Bryobacter aggregatus MPL3: one gene and its partner. The protein of the gene in region 1 binds, or shares a complex with, the protein of each later gene. Links are inferred from orthologs where the notes say so. Each region holds a gene or a part of one and is shown on either strand. Other genes may lie near its edges.

Evidence for each region.
Region 2: the proteins of rpsG (region 1) and tig are in contact, whole or in part, in a crystal structure (PDB 3GTY), measured with the Thermotoga maritima proteins. The link is inferred for Bryobacter aggregatus MPL3 from one-to-one orthologs. Residues at the interface, in WP_004081843.1 of Thermotoga maritima: Lys34, Lys52, Lys55, Glu59, Arg62, Gln63, Glu66, Asn67, Lys69, Val71, Arg95, Ala109, Lys110, Lys111, Gly112, Arg113, Pro114, Glu117, Glu121, Ile124, Ala125, Tyr127, Asn128, Asn129, Thr130, Gly131, Lys135, Asp139, Arg142, Met143; in WP_004081061.1 of Thermotoga maritima: Glu122, Val124, Val129, Leu130, Tyr133, Glu188, Gly259, Ile262, Tyr263, Glu266, Ser270, Glu273, Gln274, Glu277, Arg308, Gln311, Ile312, Ser315, Tyr316, Glu325, Arg329, Arg336, Leu363, Phe366, Trp367, Arg373, Leu377, Arg381, Leu384, Glu387.

The regions. Positions count from the first base shown.
Region 1 is NZ_JNIF01000003.1:2,315,187-2,323,147, reverse strand. Bases 3,332-6,052 are described here. They hold rpsG (30S ribosomal protein S7), read right to left. Parts: upstream 5,067-6,052; coding sequence 4,596-5,066; downstream 3,332-4,595. Other genes in these bases: M017_RS0110865 (efflux RND transporter permease subunit), read left to right, coding at 5,865-6,052; rpsL (30S ribosomal protein S12), read right to left, coding at 5,086-5,460; fusA (elongation factor G), read right to left, coding at 3,332-4,575. In the rest of the region: rplD (50S ribosomal protein L4), read right to left, coding at 1-257; rplC (50S ribosomal protein L3), read right to left, coding at 263-901; rpsJ (30S ribosomal protein S10), read right to left, coding at 944-1,264; tuf (elongation factor Tu), read right to left, coding at 1,271-2,458; more of fusA, read right to left, coding at 2,485-3,331; more of M017_RS0110865, read left to right, coding at 6,053-7,961.
Region 2 is NZ_JNIF01000003.1:1,872,378-1,880,544, reverse strand. The notes cover bases 2,046-4,972. They hold tig (trigger factor), read right to left. Parts: upstream 4,206-4,972; coding sequence 2,886-4,205; downstream 2,046-2,885. Other genes in these bases: metK (methionine adenosyltransferase), read right to left, coding at 4,302-4,972; M017_RS0108895 (Gfo/Idh/MocA family protein), read right to left, coding at 2,046-2,873. Also shown: M017_RS0108905 (PEP-CTERM sorting domain-containing protein), read left to right, coding at 245-769; M017_RS0108900 (PEP-CTERM sorting domain-containing protein), read left to right, coding at 934-1,473; more of M017_RS0108895, read right to left, coding at 1,545-2,045; more of metK, read right to left, coding at 4,973-5,438; M017_RS0108880 (DUF885 family protein), read left to right, coding at 5,618-7,231; M017_RS0108875 (hypothetical protein), read left to right, coding at 7,449-7,775; M017_RS27530 (outer membrane protein assembly factor BamB family protein), read right to left, coding at 7,956-8,167. UniProt on the Bacillus subtilis protein: Involved in protein export. Acts as a chaperone by maintaining the newly synthesized protein in an open conformation. Functions as a peptidyl-prolyl cis-trans isomerase.

The DNA of each region.
Region 1 (7,961 bases):
CCATGGCGCCACAGAGGCGAACGGATGCTACCCATACGGGCGCGGCCAGTTCCCTTTTGCTTCCAAAGCTTCTTGCCGCTGCCAGCCACTTCGTGACGGGTTTTGGTCGAAGCCGTACCGGCGCGTTCGCCGGCCATGAAATGGCGTACCGACTCATACAGCAGATGTTCGTTGACTTCGGCGCCGAACACTTCGACAGACAGATCGAGCGAGCCGACCTTCTGGTTGTCAAAATTGATTACGTCTACGGTAGGCATGGTATTTAGCTCCCCACCCTTGCGCGACGGATCATGACATAGGAGCCATTTGCTCCGGGCAGCGCGCCCTTCACCATGATCACGTTCTCTTCGGTGTCTACTTCCACAATCTCGAGATTGCGTACGGTCACCGTGTCAGTCCCCATGTGGCCACCCATCTTCATGCCCGGAAAGACACGTGAGGGGAAGCTCGAGGCGCCGATCGAACCAGGGGCGCGATGGAACATCGAACCGTGGCCGCCCGGACCGCCGCGGAAGTTGTGGCGTTTGACAACGCCCTGGAACCCGCGGCCCTTCGAGATCCCGATCACGTCGATCTTCTCGTTCGGCTTGAAGTCTTCGGCCGTAATCTTGTCGCCAGCTTTGAAGTCGCCACTGCCTTGACGCAGCTTGAACTCGCGGCTATAGCGTACGCCGTCCGTGCCAGCCTTCTTCAGGTGGCCCGTCGCGGGCTTGTTGATTCTAGCCGGCTTGACGTACTCCATCAGTCCGACCTGAATGGCGTCGTAACCATCCGTGGCGGGGGTCTTGCGTTGCGTTACAACGCAGGGTCCGGCCTTCACCAATGTGACAGGGACTACCTGCCCATCGGCGCGGAAGATCTGCGTCATGCCGATTTTTTTACCTAAAATTCCTGGGCTCATTGCCAACCTCTCCAGGGCCTAACTACGGATTCCTAAAAACTCTTACTTCTTGCCGAAAGCTTTGATTTCGACGTCCACGCCAGCCGGTAGGTCGAGCTTCATCAGCGCGTCTACCGTGTCCTGCGTCGGCTCGAGAATGTCGAGCAAGCGCTTGTGCGTGCGAATTTCAAACTGCTCCCGCGATTTCTTATCCACGTGCGGTGAACGATTCACCGTGTAGCGGTTCCGCACCGTGGGAAGCGGGATGGGGCCGGCAATCACCGCACCCGTACGACGAGCCGTGTCAACGATTTCATTCGTCGATTGGTCGAGTACGCGATGATCGTATGCCTTGAGGCGGATGCGGATGCGTTCTTTATTCATGATTCCCTACTCGATGATTTCCGACACAGTACCGGCGCCGACAGTGCGGCCGCCTTCGCGGATGGCGAAGCGCAAACCCTTATCCATCGCAACCGGCGTGATCAGGTCGATCGTCATCTGCACGTTATCGCCAGGCATCACCATCTCGGTGCCTTCCGGCAAGTGCGCCACACCCGTCACGTCCGTCGTACGGAAGTAGAACTGAGGACGATACCCGTTGAAGAACGGAGTGTGACGTCCGCCTTCTTCCTTGCTCAGGACATACACTTCGCCCTTGAACTTCTTATAGCCCTTGATCGAACCCGGCTTCGCAATCACCTGACCGCGTTCCACGTCGTTCTTTTCAATGCCGCGCAACAAGAGCCCGACGTTGTCGCCCGCGCGACCTTCGTCCAGCAACTTCTTGAACATTTCCACACCCGTCACCGTGGTCTTGCGCGTCGCCGTAAAGCCGACGATTTCGCATTCCTCACCCACCTTGACGATGCCCTTTTCGATACGGCCAGTCACTACCGTGCCACGGCCCTGGATCGAGAAAATGTCTTCGATCGGCATGATGAACGGCTTGTCGATGGCGCGCTCCGGAATCGGAACATACGCATCCACCTGCGCCATCAGGTCGTCAATTTTTGCTTCCCACTGCGGCTCGCCATTCAGCGCCCCCAAAGCGGACACACGCACCACCGGCAGATCGTCGCCAGGGAACTGGTAGCTCGAGAGCAACTCACGCACTTCCATCTCCACCAGCTCGAGCAGCTCGGCGTCTTCCACCATGTCGGTCTTGTTCAGAGCAACGACGATGTAGGGCACACCCACCTGACGGGCCAGCAGGATGTGCTCGCGGGTCTGGGGCATCGGGCCGTCGGTGGCGGCAACGACGAGGATCGCTCCGTCCATCTGCGCCGCACCGGTGATCATGTTCTTGATGTAGTCGGCGTGGCCGGGGCAGTCCACGTGAGCGTAGTGACGATTCGGCGTCTCATACTCCACGTGCGAAGCGGCAATTGTGATACCACGAGCCTTTTCTTCCGGCGCGTTGTCGATCGAGTCGAAGCTCCGGAATGTGTTCTTCGGGTTGTGCCTGGACAACACCTTCGTGATCGCTGCCGTTAACGTCGTCTTGCCGTGGTCGATGTGCCCAATCGTGCCAATGTTGACGTGCGGCTTGCTACGGTCAAATTTCTCTTTCGCCATGATACTTTTAAGCTCCTCGTTCTCTTCTAACGGCCCGTGCCCTTGGTCTTTGCGATGATCTCGTCCGCCAAGTTCTTCGGCAGATCTTCGTACTTGCCGAAGTGCATCGTAAACGCGCCGCGGCCTTGAGTTTTCGACCGGAGGTCGGTCGCGTAGCCAAACATTTCCGACAGCGGAACCATCGCATTGATGATCGTTGTCGAACCTTGCCGCTCGGTACCCTGGAGCTGACCCCGGCGGCTGATCAAGTCGCCATTCACCGGGCCCATGTACTCATCCGGCACCACTACTTCCACCTTCATCACCGGTTCCATCAGAACCGGCCTTGCCTTCTTGACGGCGTCCTGCAGTGCGAGAGAACCCGCAATCTTGAACGCCATTTCACTGGAATCGACTTCGTGGTAGCTGCCTTCGTAGACAATGACCTTGATGTCGGACATCGGGAAGCCCGCGATGATTCCCATCTCGAGGCGCTCGGCAACACCCTTTTGGATGGCCGGGATGTATTCCTTCGGAATCGAACCGCCCGTGACTTCGCTCACGAACTCATAACCACCACCCGTATCGAGAGGCTCGATGCGGAGCTTGCAGTGGCCGTACTGGCCGCGGCCACCGGTCTGCTTCGAATACTTTTCTTCGCCGAGTGCGGTCTGGCGAATCGACTCGCGGTAGGCGACCTGCGGCTTACCCACATTCGCTTCCACACCAAACTCGCGGCGCATACGGTCGACGATGATTTCGAGATGAAGTTCACCCATGCCCGCCAGAATCGTTTGATTCGTTTCGGGATCGGTGTTCACCCGCAAAGTGGGATCCTCGGCAACCAGCTTTGCAATCGCCATGCCCATCTTTTCCTGATCGCTCTTCGTCTTCGGCTCGATGGCGAGCTGAATCACAGGAGCCGGGAAGTCAATGGACTCAAGGATGACAGGCTTGTTCGGGTCGCAAATCGTATCGCCGGTGATCACCGACTTCAGACCCACGGCCGCGCAAATGTCGCCGGCCAGGATTTCCTGAATTTCTTCACGCTTGTTGGCGTGCATTTTGACGAGACGGCCCAGGCGCTCGGAACGATTCTTCGAAACGTTGAGGACCTGATCGCCCGTGTTCAGCTTGCCCGAATAGACGCGGATAAAGCTCAACTGGCCAACGAACGGATCGGTCATGATCTTGAAGACCAACGCCGAGAAGGGCTCGTTGTCGTCTGCCTTGCGGATCACTTCCAGCTCGCGATTGTCGAAATCAATGCCCTTCATCGGGGGCACATCTACCGGGGAAGGCAGATAGTCCACCACCGCGTCCAGCATGTTCTGCACGCCCTTATTTTTAAAGGACGAACCACAGATCACCGGGAAGAAGGACTGCTCGAGGGTACCCTTGCGGATCGCCTTCTTGAGCTCAGCTTCAGTCGGAGCCTCACCATTGAGGTACTTCTCCATCAACACGTCATCCACTTCCGAGGCGGCCTCAATGAGATTCTCACGATACTCATTGGCCTGATCGAGCAGATGCTCTGGAATCTCAATGTCCTCGAACTTCGCTCCCAGGCTCTCATCGAGCCAGATGCGGGCCTTCATGGTTACGAGATTGACAACACCCTTGAACTGATCTTCCCCGCCGACCGGAATCTGAATCGGCACCGGACGGCAACCGAGACGATCGACCATGGTCTTGACCGCATGAAAGAAGTCCGCACCGATGCGGTCCATCTTGTTGACGAAGCAGATGCGAGGCACCTTGTACTTGTCAGCCTGGCGCCACACCGTTTCCGTTTGCGGCTGCACACCAGCTACCGCGTCAAACACCGCGACCGCACCATCAAGAACCCGGAGGCTGCGCTCCACTTCAGCAGTGAAGTCAACGTGGCCCGGAGTATCAATGATATTGATCTGGATGTTTCCCCACTGGCAAGTGGTCGCGGCCGAGGTGATCGTGATGCCGCGCTCCTGCTCCTGCGCCATCCAGTCCATGGTGGCCGTGCCCTCATGTACTTCGCCGATCTTGTAGGAGCGGCCAGTGTAATAGAGGATGCGTTCCGTCGTGGTGGTCTTGCCGGCATCAATGTGCGCCATGATGCCGATATTGCGCATTCGCTCAAGTGGGGTTGTACGAGGCATAAATTACTTCAAAAGCTCCCTTACCAGCGATAGTGGGCGAAGGCTTTATTGGCTTCGGCCATACGGTGGACGTCGTCTTTCTTCTTAATCGCTCCGCCGCGCATATTCGCAGCGTCATTCAATTCATTGGCCAGGCGATCCACCATGCCCTTCTCGGCGCGGTTGCGTGCATTCGACAGAATCCAGCGAATTGCAAGGCTCGTGCGGCGAGTCTGGGGCACTTCGATCGGCACCTGGTAGTTGGCGCCACCAACGCGGCGGCTCTTTACTTCGAGCAGCGGGCGGCAGTTCTCAACGGCCTTCTTGAACAACTTCAGGGCATCGTCCTGACCGCGCTCAGCGAGCGCCGTCAATGACGAGTAGAAGATCCTCTGTGCGGTATTCTTCTTGCCATCCCACATCATGCTGTTGATGAATTTCGTAGCCAGGGTCGAATTGTAAATCGGATCGGCCCCTACTTCACGAACTTCAGCTCTACGACGTCTTGCCATGATTGATCCTCAAATGTCCTTACGACTTCGGCCGCTTGGCCCCGTACTTGGAGCGGCTCTGCTTGCGGTTCTGCACACCACCGGTATCGAGCGTGCCACGAACTACGTGATAGCGAACACCCGGAAGATCCTTCACGCGACCACCGCGGATCAGCACAATCGAGTGCTCTTGCAGGTTGTGACCTTCGCCAGGAATGTAGGTCGTCACTTCGATTCCGTTAGTCAAACGGACGCGGGCGACCTTCCGGAGAGCGGAATTCGGTTTCTTCGGCGTCGTCGTGTAAACACGAGTACAGACACCACGGCGCTGCGGGCAGGCCTGCAAGGCCGGGCTAGCGGTCTTGTAATTGATAGGCGTGCGGCCCTTGCGCACGAGTTGGTTAAACGTTGGCACGAAAGTTACCCTCTCAACGGTTTCACGTTCACACGCTAAAGCGCACAAACGCGAGTAAATCTAAAACTGGTTAATACTCAATGGGCGTTGCAAATGCAATTGATCGAACAAAACTGCTATCCAATCAACGACTTGCGGATTGAAGGTTCTTGACTAGCCCTTGCCAGGTTGCGTCGCAACACCTTGCGGTGCGTACGTCCTAGTAGCGGGGCCGGCTCTGGCCGGTCGTCCCATATGCTTTCTCCGAGGAGTCGGCTGGGAACGGGTAGCTCAAAGAGCAGAAGCACTACTCGCCAAACTTACATAGGATATCGCGTACGAATTCTCTTTGTCAAATCCAATCCTCAGCCAATCCACAGGAAACTTTTTCGGATCGTTTCGTTCCGTATCGTATCTAAACCGACATGTGGATTGTTCGCCTCTCCCTCAATCGGCCCTACACCATTGCCGTACTCGCTGTTCTCATTCTCCTGCTGGGCTCCTTCGCTCTCGTCAAAACTCCCACCGACATCTTCCCCGAAATCAACGTCCCGCAAATCACGGTGATCTGGAACTACCAGGGCCTGCCCACTCCCGAGATGGAGAAGCGCGTCACCACCTTCAGCGAGTTTGTGCTGGCGCTCGTCAACGACGTCAAGAGCATCGAGAGCCAGACCCTCAGTGGCGTCAGTGTCATCAAGATCTACTTCCACGAGAATGTCCGGATCGATTCAGCGATGGCGCAGGTGAACAGCGCCGTCAACTCGATCCGCTTCCGCATGCCACCAGGGATCAATCCACCTTGGATCCTGCGCTTCAGCGCCTCAAGCGTGCCGGTGATCCAGTTGAGTCTGAGCTCAAAGACGTTGCCTGAGTCGGCGCTCTATGACTATGGCATTTACCGGGTGCGGCAGCAGCTTTCCGTTGTTCGAGGCGCGCTCTTGCCTGCCCCCTATGGTGGCGTCGATCGCCAGGTGATGGTCGATCTTGATCCGCAAGCGATCACCGCGCGCGGCTTGAGCCCGATCGATGTTTCCAATGCCGTGCAGGCCCAGAATCTGATGTTGCCTTCGGGCAATGCGAAGGTCGGACCAATCGACTACCAGGTCTCCCTCAATTCGAATACCGATACCATTGCCGCGCTGAATGACCTCCCGGTCAAGAACGCCAACGGCGTCACCACCTACGTCCGCGACATTGGCAATGTGCGCGATGGAGCTGCCGTTCAGATCAACGCCGTCCGCAAGGACGGCGAACCGGCGGTGTTGCTTTCGATCATCAAAACCGGCGGCGCCTCCACGCTGGACATCATCGACCAGGTCAAGAACGAGATCCTTCCGGTCACCCGGGCCTCCGCGCCGCCCGGGCTCGACATCCAGGAGCTATTCGACCAGTCGGTCTTCGTGCGCGGGGCCATCGATGGCGTGGTGCATGAGGGGATCATTGCCGCGCTGCTCACCGCCGCGATGATCCTGCTGTTTCTCGGCTCCTGGCGCAGCACGCTGATCATCGCGGTGTCGATTCCGCTGTCGATTCTCACTTCCATTCTGGCGCTATCGGCGATGGGCCACACCTTGAACGTGATGACGCTGGGCGGCCTGGCCCTGGCAATCGGCATCCTGGTCGATGACGCGACAGTAGAGATCGAGAACATCCACCGCATCATGTCGAAGGGCGGCACGAATCTGCGCGACGGCATCCTGACGGCGGCGTCGCAGATCGCCGGCCCCACTTTTGTCTCGACGCTGGTCATCTGTATCGTCTTTGTCAGCGTGGTCTTCCTGACGGGCCCGGCAAAGTTCCTGTTTACGCCGATGGCCTTGGCGGTCGTGTTTGCCATGGCCGCCAGCTACCTGCTGAGCCGCACGCTGGTGCCCACCTTGGTCTACTTCCTGCTGCCCTCCGAGGAGGAAGAGAATCATGGGCTCCGGCCGAAGAGCCGCCTCACGCGCGTCGTGGAGGCAGCGCACCTGCGCTTCAACCGGGTCTTCACCAGCTTCGCTCAGGTCTATGAAGCCACACTGCGGGCGACGCTGGCCCATCGTAATCCGGCCCTGTTTAGCGCCGGGCTGGTGATGGCAACTGGCTTCGTTCTCGCCCCCTTTGTCGGCAAGGACTTTTTCCCCACTGTCGATGCGGGCCAGATTCGCTTACATGTCCGGGCGACCCCAGGGACGCGGCTGGAGGAGACCAAACGGCTATTCACGACGGTCAATCAGGCGATCCGCCGCGTGGTGCCGGCGGAGGAAATTGAGCTGGTGCTCGACAACATTGGCCGCTCTTCACAGCCCTTCAATCTTGCCTTTGGCGATGGCGCCACCATCGGTACCTTTGACGGCGAGATCTCGATCAGCCTCAAGCACGGCCACGCGCCGACAGCGGACTACGTGCGCCGGTTGCGCGAGGAGTTGCCCAAACATTTCCCCGGCACCACCTTCTACTTCCAGCCCGCCGACATGGTCAGCCAGATTCTGAACTTCGGCCTCCCTGCCCCGGTCAATGTCCAGGTGGCGGGCTATGGC
Region 2 (8,167 bases), 440 kb from region 1 along the record:
AACGATGTAGCACGGAATCGAGCTGATCTTCAGCGTGTGCGCCTTGGCATCCCAGAATGCGGCCTCCTGGCGATAATGTGACCCGGGATCGCGGCAATTTGTCCCGCACGCGCCAGAACGATGACCTTCGCCTTCCCCTGTCTCGCTTCAAGATCGTCCGAACGCCCTCAGATACCGTCCCTAGATTTCTATTAAGCAAACCTAATGCCTGGAAGGCATTCTGCCGAGTTATATACACATCTTTATGCGATATCTTTCCTTGCCCATCCTCTACCTGGCCTTGGCCTGCCAGTTGGCCAGCGCCGGAACGCTTGTCATCAATGACACCACAACCGGCGCGCCCACTTGGAAGCGGCCGTTTGAACTTGGCACCTATGTAGAATCCTTCCAGGTGAGATTTCATGTACTGGAGTTCTCCGTTTCGCAAAGCGGCTCTTACTCCTTCAACGAGACTGCAACTTGGGACAATTACACCTTTCTCTACCAGAACAGCTTTGACCCAAGCGCCCCCCTCACGAATTTCATGATCGGCAATGACGATTCTAATATTGCTTCCGAAGGATCCGGGTTTAACCAATCTCTAGTCGCCGGAGTGAACTACTTTTTCATATCGACAGGCTTCAACGTTAACCACTACGGCGCCTTCACCCTCACGATTGACGGCCCGGGAGAGATCTCCCTCAGCCCGGCAGCCGTTCCCGAACCCTCCACCTTCGCCATGGGCGCGGTCGGCGCCGGACTCCTCGTCTGGCTGCGCCGCAGGCGATAGAACGAAGTCTGCGTTGGTGAATCGATTCCGGGCAGATCCGTTTTGCCGCCAAAAAGCTCACTTGCAACTTCTTGATGACATTTCCGGGCTAGCCCGGTGGGACTGACCGGCTAAGCACAAGCTTCGGGACCTGTAGGGTAGATCCACCCTACACTCCAGAAGCGATGAGACATTTTACTTTCCCTATCCTTTGTCTGGCCTTTGTTTGCCAACTGGCCAGCGCCGGAACCCTTAGCTTCGACGGCACCACAGCCGGCGGTCCCACTTGGAATCGACCAGATGCATACGGCTTGTATCTTCCATCTGCAGGAACCGACGTGAGATTTCATGTCTTAGAGTTCTCCGTTTCCGAAAGCGGACTTTACTCCTTCCTCGAGACGACTGCAGGTTGGGACAATTTCACCGTTCTTTACCAGAACAGTTTTGACCCCGGCGCCCCCCTCACGAATTTCATGATCGGCAATGACGACTACCTTGGATCCAACGGAGATTCGGGATTTGACCACGTCCTCGAGAGCGGCATCCATTACTTTTTCGTATCGACAGCCTTCAGTGAGAATTCATCGGGCGCCTTCGCCCTCACAATCACCGGCCCGGGAGAGATCTACCTCGGTGACCCGGCTGCGGACGTGCCGGAACCCGCCACCTTCGCCCTCAGCGCGGCTGGCGCCGGGCTCCTCGTCTGGCTGCGCCGCAAGCGCTAACTCTCCCGAAAACGCAAAAAGCGGACAGCGCCCTCTGGCACTGTCCGCTTCTCCATTTACAGGAAAACTGCTTAGCCGATCTTCAGCTTGTTCGCCTTGGCATCCCAGAACACAGCCTTCTTCTGGCGGTAGCTCTGGGTCGCCATATGACCCGGAATCGCCGCAATCTGGCCTGCGCGCGCCGGAGCAATGGCCTTCGCCTTGCCCTGCACCGCTTCGAGGAAGTTCTTGACGTGGTCTGCGGTCGCGTCCGGCTGGTTGAAGTCCTTCAGGTAGTTCATCGTCAGTGGAGCATGCGGCGAGAACGGCTTGATGTTCCTGATGAACTTCGGCTGCGGATTGAAGTACAGATTCTGACGGTCCATCACTTCGATGGTGCCCTTCTGCCCCATGAACTGTTCGCCGTAACCATACTGGTCGTTGCCAAAGAAGCACGAATAGTTCAAGTGGAACTTATTCGGATAGTCATACAGCGCGCTCATCGTATCGGGCACTTCGCGATCGTCCGGAGCGCCCCACTGGTAGATGCCGCCCGAGGCCATGCAGCTATTGGGCAGTTCTGCCTTCACCAGCCCGCCGACCACAAAATTCGTGATGTCGGTCTGGTGCACCAGAAGATCAGTGGAGATACCGCCCGAGTAGTCCCAATAGTTGCGCCACTGGAAGTAGCGGCCCTTGTGGAACGGAATGTTCTTATGTTCGGCCGCCTCAAGGAAGCGCCGCCAATCGGTGTTCTCGGGAGAAGCGTCTGCCGGCACAATGTAGCGCCAGGCCGCCGGAACACCCTTCGCCGGATCCACCGTCTGATCGAAGTTGCGATACCAGAAAGCGCGCGTGTAGTGGATTTCGCCGATGTAGCCGTCTTCCACCATCTTCTTCGCCTGGATGTACAGCTTGTTCGAGCGATTCTGCGTACCCACCTGGACAACAACATTGGTCTTCTCGGCGAGCGCGACAATCTCAAAGCCTTCTTCGATCGTGTGTGCGATCGGCTTTTCGAGATAGATGTGCTTCTTCGCCTTCAGCGCCGCCATCGCCATCGGATAGTGCCAATGCTCGGGCGAGGCGATGAAGATCACATCCACATTCGGGTCATTGATAACATCGCGGTAATCCACCGAGGTCTTCGGCGTGTTCTTACCCTCGGTCTGCACGATGTCCTTCGCCTTGGCTAGATTGCCCTGGTAGGTGTCGCAGACATGCGTCACCTCGACCATGTCCTTGGAAAGCAGGTACATCTGCTTCATGACATGCTGGCCGCGCATTCCGGCCGCGATCCAGCCGACGCGCAATCGATCATTCTTCTGCGCGCTTGAGGTGAGTACAGCCGGGCCCGCGCTGACAGCGGCGGCCACAGCAGATTGCTTCAGTAAATTGCGGCGTGACAGGTCTTCAGACATGGAATTCTCCTCTTAGCTCTCGCTCTCGGTCTTCTCTGGCTCGGTCGCTTCGATTGCAGGCGCGGGGACAGGGGTCACCTTGCGGGCAGCGTCGAACAACAACGCGATCGTCTTTTCGGTGCGAATGCGATTCGCGATCCGATCGAGTCCGCCATCTTTTTCGAGCTTCGCACGAACAGCAGCCACCGGCTCGCGCTGCTGGCGGGCGGCCCGCTGCACTTCGCGGTCCACATCGTCCTGGGCCACCGTGACATTCTCGACTTCAGAAATCTTGTCCAGTAGCAGGGTCGCCTTCACGTCGCGGATCGCGCGGTCTTTCTGGCTCTCCTTGAACTTGTTGATGTCCAGATTCAACTGGCGCGGATCGATACCCTGCATCTGCAACGAGCGCGCATAGCTCTCGAGTTGGATCTGCAACTGGCGATCGACATAAGTCTCCGGCACCGCGAACTCGTGGCTGTCGGCCAACTTTTCGATCAGCTTGTTTTTCGCGTCGTCCTGAGCGCGGAACTGGCGCTCGGTAAAAATGCTGGCCTTCACCTGCTCCTTGAATTCGTCGAAGGTACGGAAGTCACCCATCGACTGCGCAAACTCGTCATCCAAGGCCGGAACATCCTTGCGGCGGATGAACTTCAATTCCACTTCAAAAGTGACGGTTTTGCCGGCCAGACGCTCCTGGCCATAATCCTCACCGTAGCTCACCTGGATGTCTTTGCTCTCGCCCGGGCTCATGCCGACAATCCCTTCGGTAAAGGCGGGGATCGTATCGGGATTGCCCAGTTGCAGCGTCATCTCGGGGTTGCGCATCGGCTCGCCTTCGAGGCCATCGCCGCTCTCAATCCCGACAACGACATAGTCGTCCAACTGCGCCGGACGTGGGTCGATGTTCACGTAGTCGGCCTTGGAGTCGCGAATCTGCTCCAGGCGTTCCGCAATCTCTTCTTCCGTCACCTGCGGGTCTTCGTACTCCACCTCAAGGCCCTTGTATTCCTTGAGATCGAATTCCGGATGAACATCGAACTGAGCCTTGAACACCATCGGTTCGTTCGGTTCAAACTTCAATTCGGTGATACTGGGCTGACCAACGACAGCAAGCTTCTCTGCGGCGAAACGGTCGCTCAGAGCCTTCGGAATCACTTCCTCAATGACGTCCTGCTGGATCTCGTTCTGGAATTGGCTGCGGATGACGCTCATCGGCGCCTTGCCCGGCCGGAACCCTTTCAGTTGGGCTTTCTTCTGGATCTTGGCGAGTACCGTTTCGGTGGCCTTGGCGATCTCCTCAACCGGGACCGTCAACTCTAATTCATGCCGGCAACCTTCAATCAATGCCATATCGATGAGCGCTCTTTCTTCGCGTAATACTGACTACAAAATAATGGGGCGATGCTGGTGTTTCCCCGCATCGCCCCCTATGTTCATCCGGGATGCCTAAACCGCAGCGGCTTTCAGCGCCGCTGCCTTATCGGTCTTCTCCCACGTGAAGGTATCTTCCGTGCGGCCGAAGTGGCCAAACGCTGCGGTATCGCGATAGATCGGACGGCGCAGGTCGAGAGACTCGATAATGCCCTTGGGGGTGAGCTTGAAATTCGCGCGAACGATTTCGGTCAACTTCTCGCTCGAAACAGTGCCGGTGCCGAAGGTGTCCACGAGAACACTCACCGGCTCGGCCACGCCGATGGCGTAGGCAAGCTGCACTTCGCAGCGGTCGGCAAGGCCGGCAGCCACGATGTTCTTTGCAATGTAGCGGGCCATGTAGCAAGCGGAACGGTCTACCTTTGTCGGATCCTTACCCGAGAAAGCGCCGCCACCGTGACGGCCCATGCCACCGTAGGTGTCGACGATGATTTTGCGGCCGGTCAAGCCGGTATCGCCATTGGGACCACCGATCACGAAGCGGCCGGTCGGGTTGATGTGGATTTTCGTGTCGCCGTCCACCATGTCGGCGGGCAGAACCGCGTCGATGATCAGCTTCTTCACGTCCGCGCGGAGCTGTTCGGTGCTGACGTCGTCGCCGTGCTGCGTGGAAATGACCACCGCATCAATGCGCACTGGCTGGTCGCCGTTGTACTCGACGCTCACCTGGCTCTTGCCGTCGGGACGCAGATAGCTCAGCGTGCCGGCGCGGCGCACTTCGCTCAACTTGCGCACCAGCTTGTGCGACAGGATGATCGGCAGCGGCATCAGTTCCGGAGTCTCATTGCAGGCATAGCCGAACATGAGGCCCTGGTCACCGGCGCCACCCGTATCCACGCCCATCGCAATGTGCGGACTCTGGCGCTGGATGACGTTCAGAACGCCACAAGTGTTGCCGTCATAGCCAAAGGCGGCATCGTCAAACCCAATCTCTTTGATTACTTTGCGAGCCAAATCCGGAACGTCGACATAGGTCGTCGTCGTGATTTCGCCAGCCACTACGCAGATGCCGGTTGTCACCAGTACTTCGCAAGCCACTCGCCCCGTCGGATCTTCGGCCAATACAGCATCAAGTACCGCATCCGAGATCTGATCCGCCATCTTGTCGGGGTGACCTTCAGTCACCGATTCCGACGTGAAAATTCGCTTTATTGCCTCAGCCACTGAATTGATTCGACTCCTGCTCTTTGGAAATTAGCCACCCGCTGAATCATGCCCGTCTGGGCCTCAAGAGGGTTGCCATGTTCATACACGGCAATTTGACGAGGGACCAATCCTCTATTCTAGACCCTTGGCGAGAAGATGGTCAATTCTGTCACTATGAAGGACACATGCGTCTCTCGGTTCTTTTCATCGTTGTGTTGCTGTGCCCCCTCGCCGACGCCGCCCCCCTCACCCACGGAGATTTGCTCCGATTCTTCTCGGAATGGCGAGAATTCCAACAGCCGAAAGTCAAGAAAAACGTCCCCGATTACACCGCTCCGGCCATGCGCCGCCAGCAGGGAGAATTAAAACACTGGCAGGAGCGCCTCGAAGCCTTCGACATCAGCAGTTGGACCGTCACCCAGAAAGTGGACTACAACCTGGTCCGCGCAGAGATGAACGGCCTCGATTTTGACCACCGCGTCCTCCGGCCCTGGTCTCGCAATCCCCTCTTCTACCGAATTATTTTCGACAGGGAATCGGATACCCCGCTTCCCGAGGGTCCCTCCATGTACGGCACCCTCGAACTGTGGTCCCTCAAAATGCCCCTGTCCCCAATGGACGAGGCATATGTTCTGGGTAAGTTGCAGGCGATTCCCGCCATCCTCAAGCAGGCCAAGTCCAATCTGACCGAAGACGCCAAAGACCTTTACACCATCGCCATCCACGCCAAAAAGCAGGAGAGTTACGTACTCGCTACCGTGGGACGCCGCTTTGGTGAGACGAATTTCAAACTGGTGCCCGCTATTCTGCAGGCCCAGGCCGCCGTCGACGACTTCATCAAGTGGATGGAGGGCAGGGTCAAAACCATGAAGACAGGATCTGGGGTGGGTGTAGTGAACTACAACTGGTATCTCAAGAATGTCCACTTGAACCCCTATACCTGGCAGCAGCTCCTCCAAATCATGGAGCTGGAGCTGGAGCGCAGTCTCGCCGCCTGGAAACTGGAAGAACACCGCAATCGGAATCTCCCCGTCCTTGCCCTGCCGGCAACAGCCCAGGAATATGACCGCCGTAACACCGAAGCAATCGACGGATTTATGAAGTTTCTACGGGAAAACGAGATCTTTACCGTCCCGGCGTACATGAATCTCGATCGCCTGCGGGGCAAAACCACCCTGCTTCCCAAGGCGGCTCTCGACATCTTTACAAACGTCGATTATCGCGATTCCATGCCCATGAAGAGCCACATGATCCACTGGCTGGAAAAGCAACGTCTGGAGATTGAACCGCACTACAGCCCAATTCGTACGCGATTGCTTTACAACATCTGGGATGGTCGGTCCGAGGGCCTTGCCACTGCCTGGGAGGAGGCCACCATGGATCTTGGGATTCTCGACCAGCGCCCCCGCGCCCGCGAGCTCGTCCACATCCTGGCGGTCGTCCGCGCCATCCGCGGCATCGCGGACCTAAAGTTCCATAGCGGCGAATTCACCCTGGAACAGGCGATGAAATACATTGTCGACCACACACCGAATGGCTGGTTCCAGCCCAATGGCGACACGATTTGGACGGACATGAGCATTTACGCCACCCAGCCCAGCTACGGCACCACCTACATTGCAGGAAAGGTCGCCTTCAACAAGCTGATCGCCGACTCCGCGCGCCAGAACCCCCAATCGTTTCAGTTCAAGGACTTCATGGATCGCTTCTTTGCCTCCGGCATCATCCCGATGTCTATGATTCGATGGGAGATGACCGGAATCGAAGACGAGCTCAAGCAGCTCGAAGCTCGCCACTGAGGCCAGGGAGCAAACTCCTTGGCCCTGCCAAGCGATTCATGAAGGGAAAAAGGGAATTCGTGCTACACTTCCGCAGGTTCTCCGATGTTCCCTTCTGCGCTTCCCGATCCAACCGCAGCGGAGATCCGGACGCAGCTTGATCGCATTCTGAGCAGTCCGGAGTTTTCGAGGGACTCGTGCCTGCTCCGTTTTCTGTCGTTGGTCGTCGAAACGGCCCTTGCCGAAGGCTTGCCGCCAGTCTTCGATCCTGACATCGACCTCGAAGTCTGGCTACTGGCGGCCCCTTCCCGACGGCATCGTTTATCTCGACCCTATCAGCGCCGGTACCCCGACCGATGACCGCAATACTCCACGCAGTATTCTGTTCTACGACTTCAAGACCAAGCGCTCCACTTCCCTCGGCGAAATCTCGGGTGCCTTCAATTTGAACTCACCCGGTATAAACCCCAAACAGCGGCGCATCATCTTCGCCCGTCTCGACGTCTCAGAATCCGATATCGAAGCCTTCGACTGGTCCTACTCACTAGCTGCGATGTCTCAATAAGCGACCCAAGGAAACCAGGGGGGATTCCCGGCTGACGATTCATCGTCGACAGCAACAAACAGCGCTCAAAGAATCGCTGATACCCAGTCTGATCAAGATGCCACGGATGAACTTCGGGCTCTCTCCTGTCGCTACCCATCAGCAGATCCCTACTTAAAGGAGCTGCTGAGACTCTACATTCTAGTCGAGTGTAAAGGCCAGAATGTTGCCCCCTGCCGCAATCGCGACATGCTGCTTACCCTTCACCAGATAGGTCATTGGCGACGCTTTCCAGACCTGCCCCGTATTGAAATGCCACAGCGTCTTGCCCGTTTTCGCGTCGGCAGCCGCAAAATCGCCGCCGGACTGGCCATAGAACAACAAGCCACCCGCCGTCGAAAGCACTCCCGAGT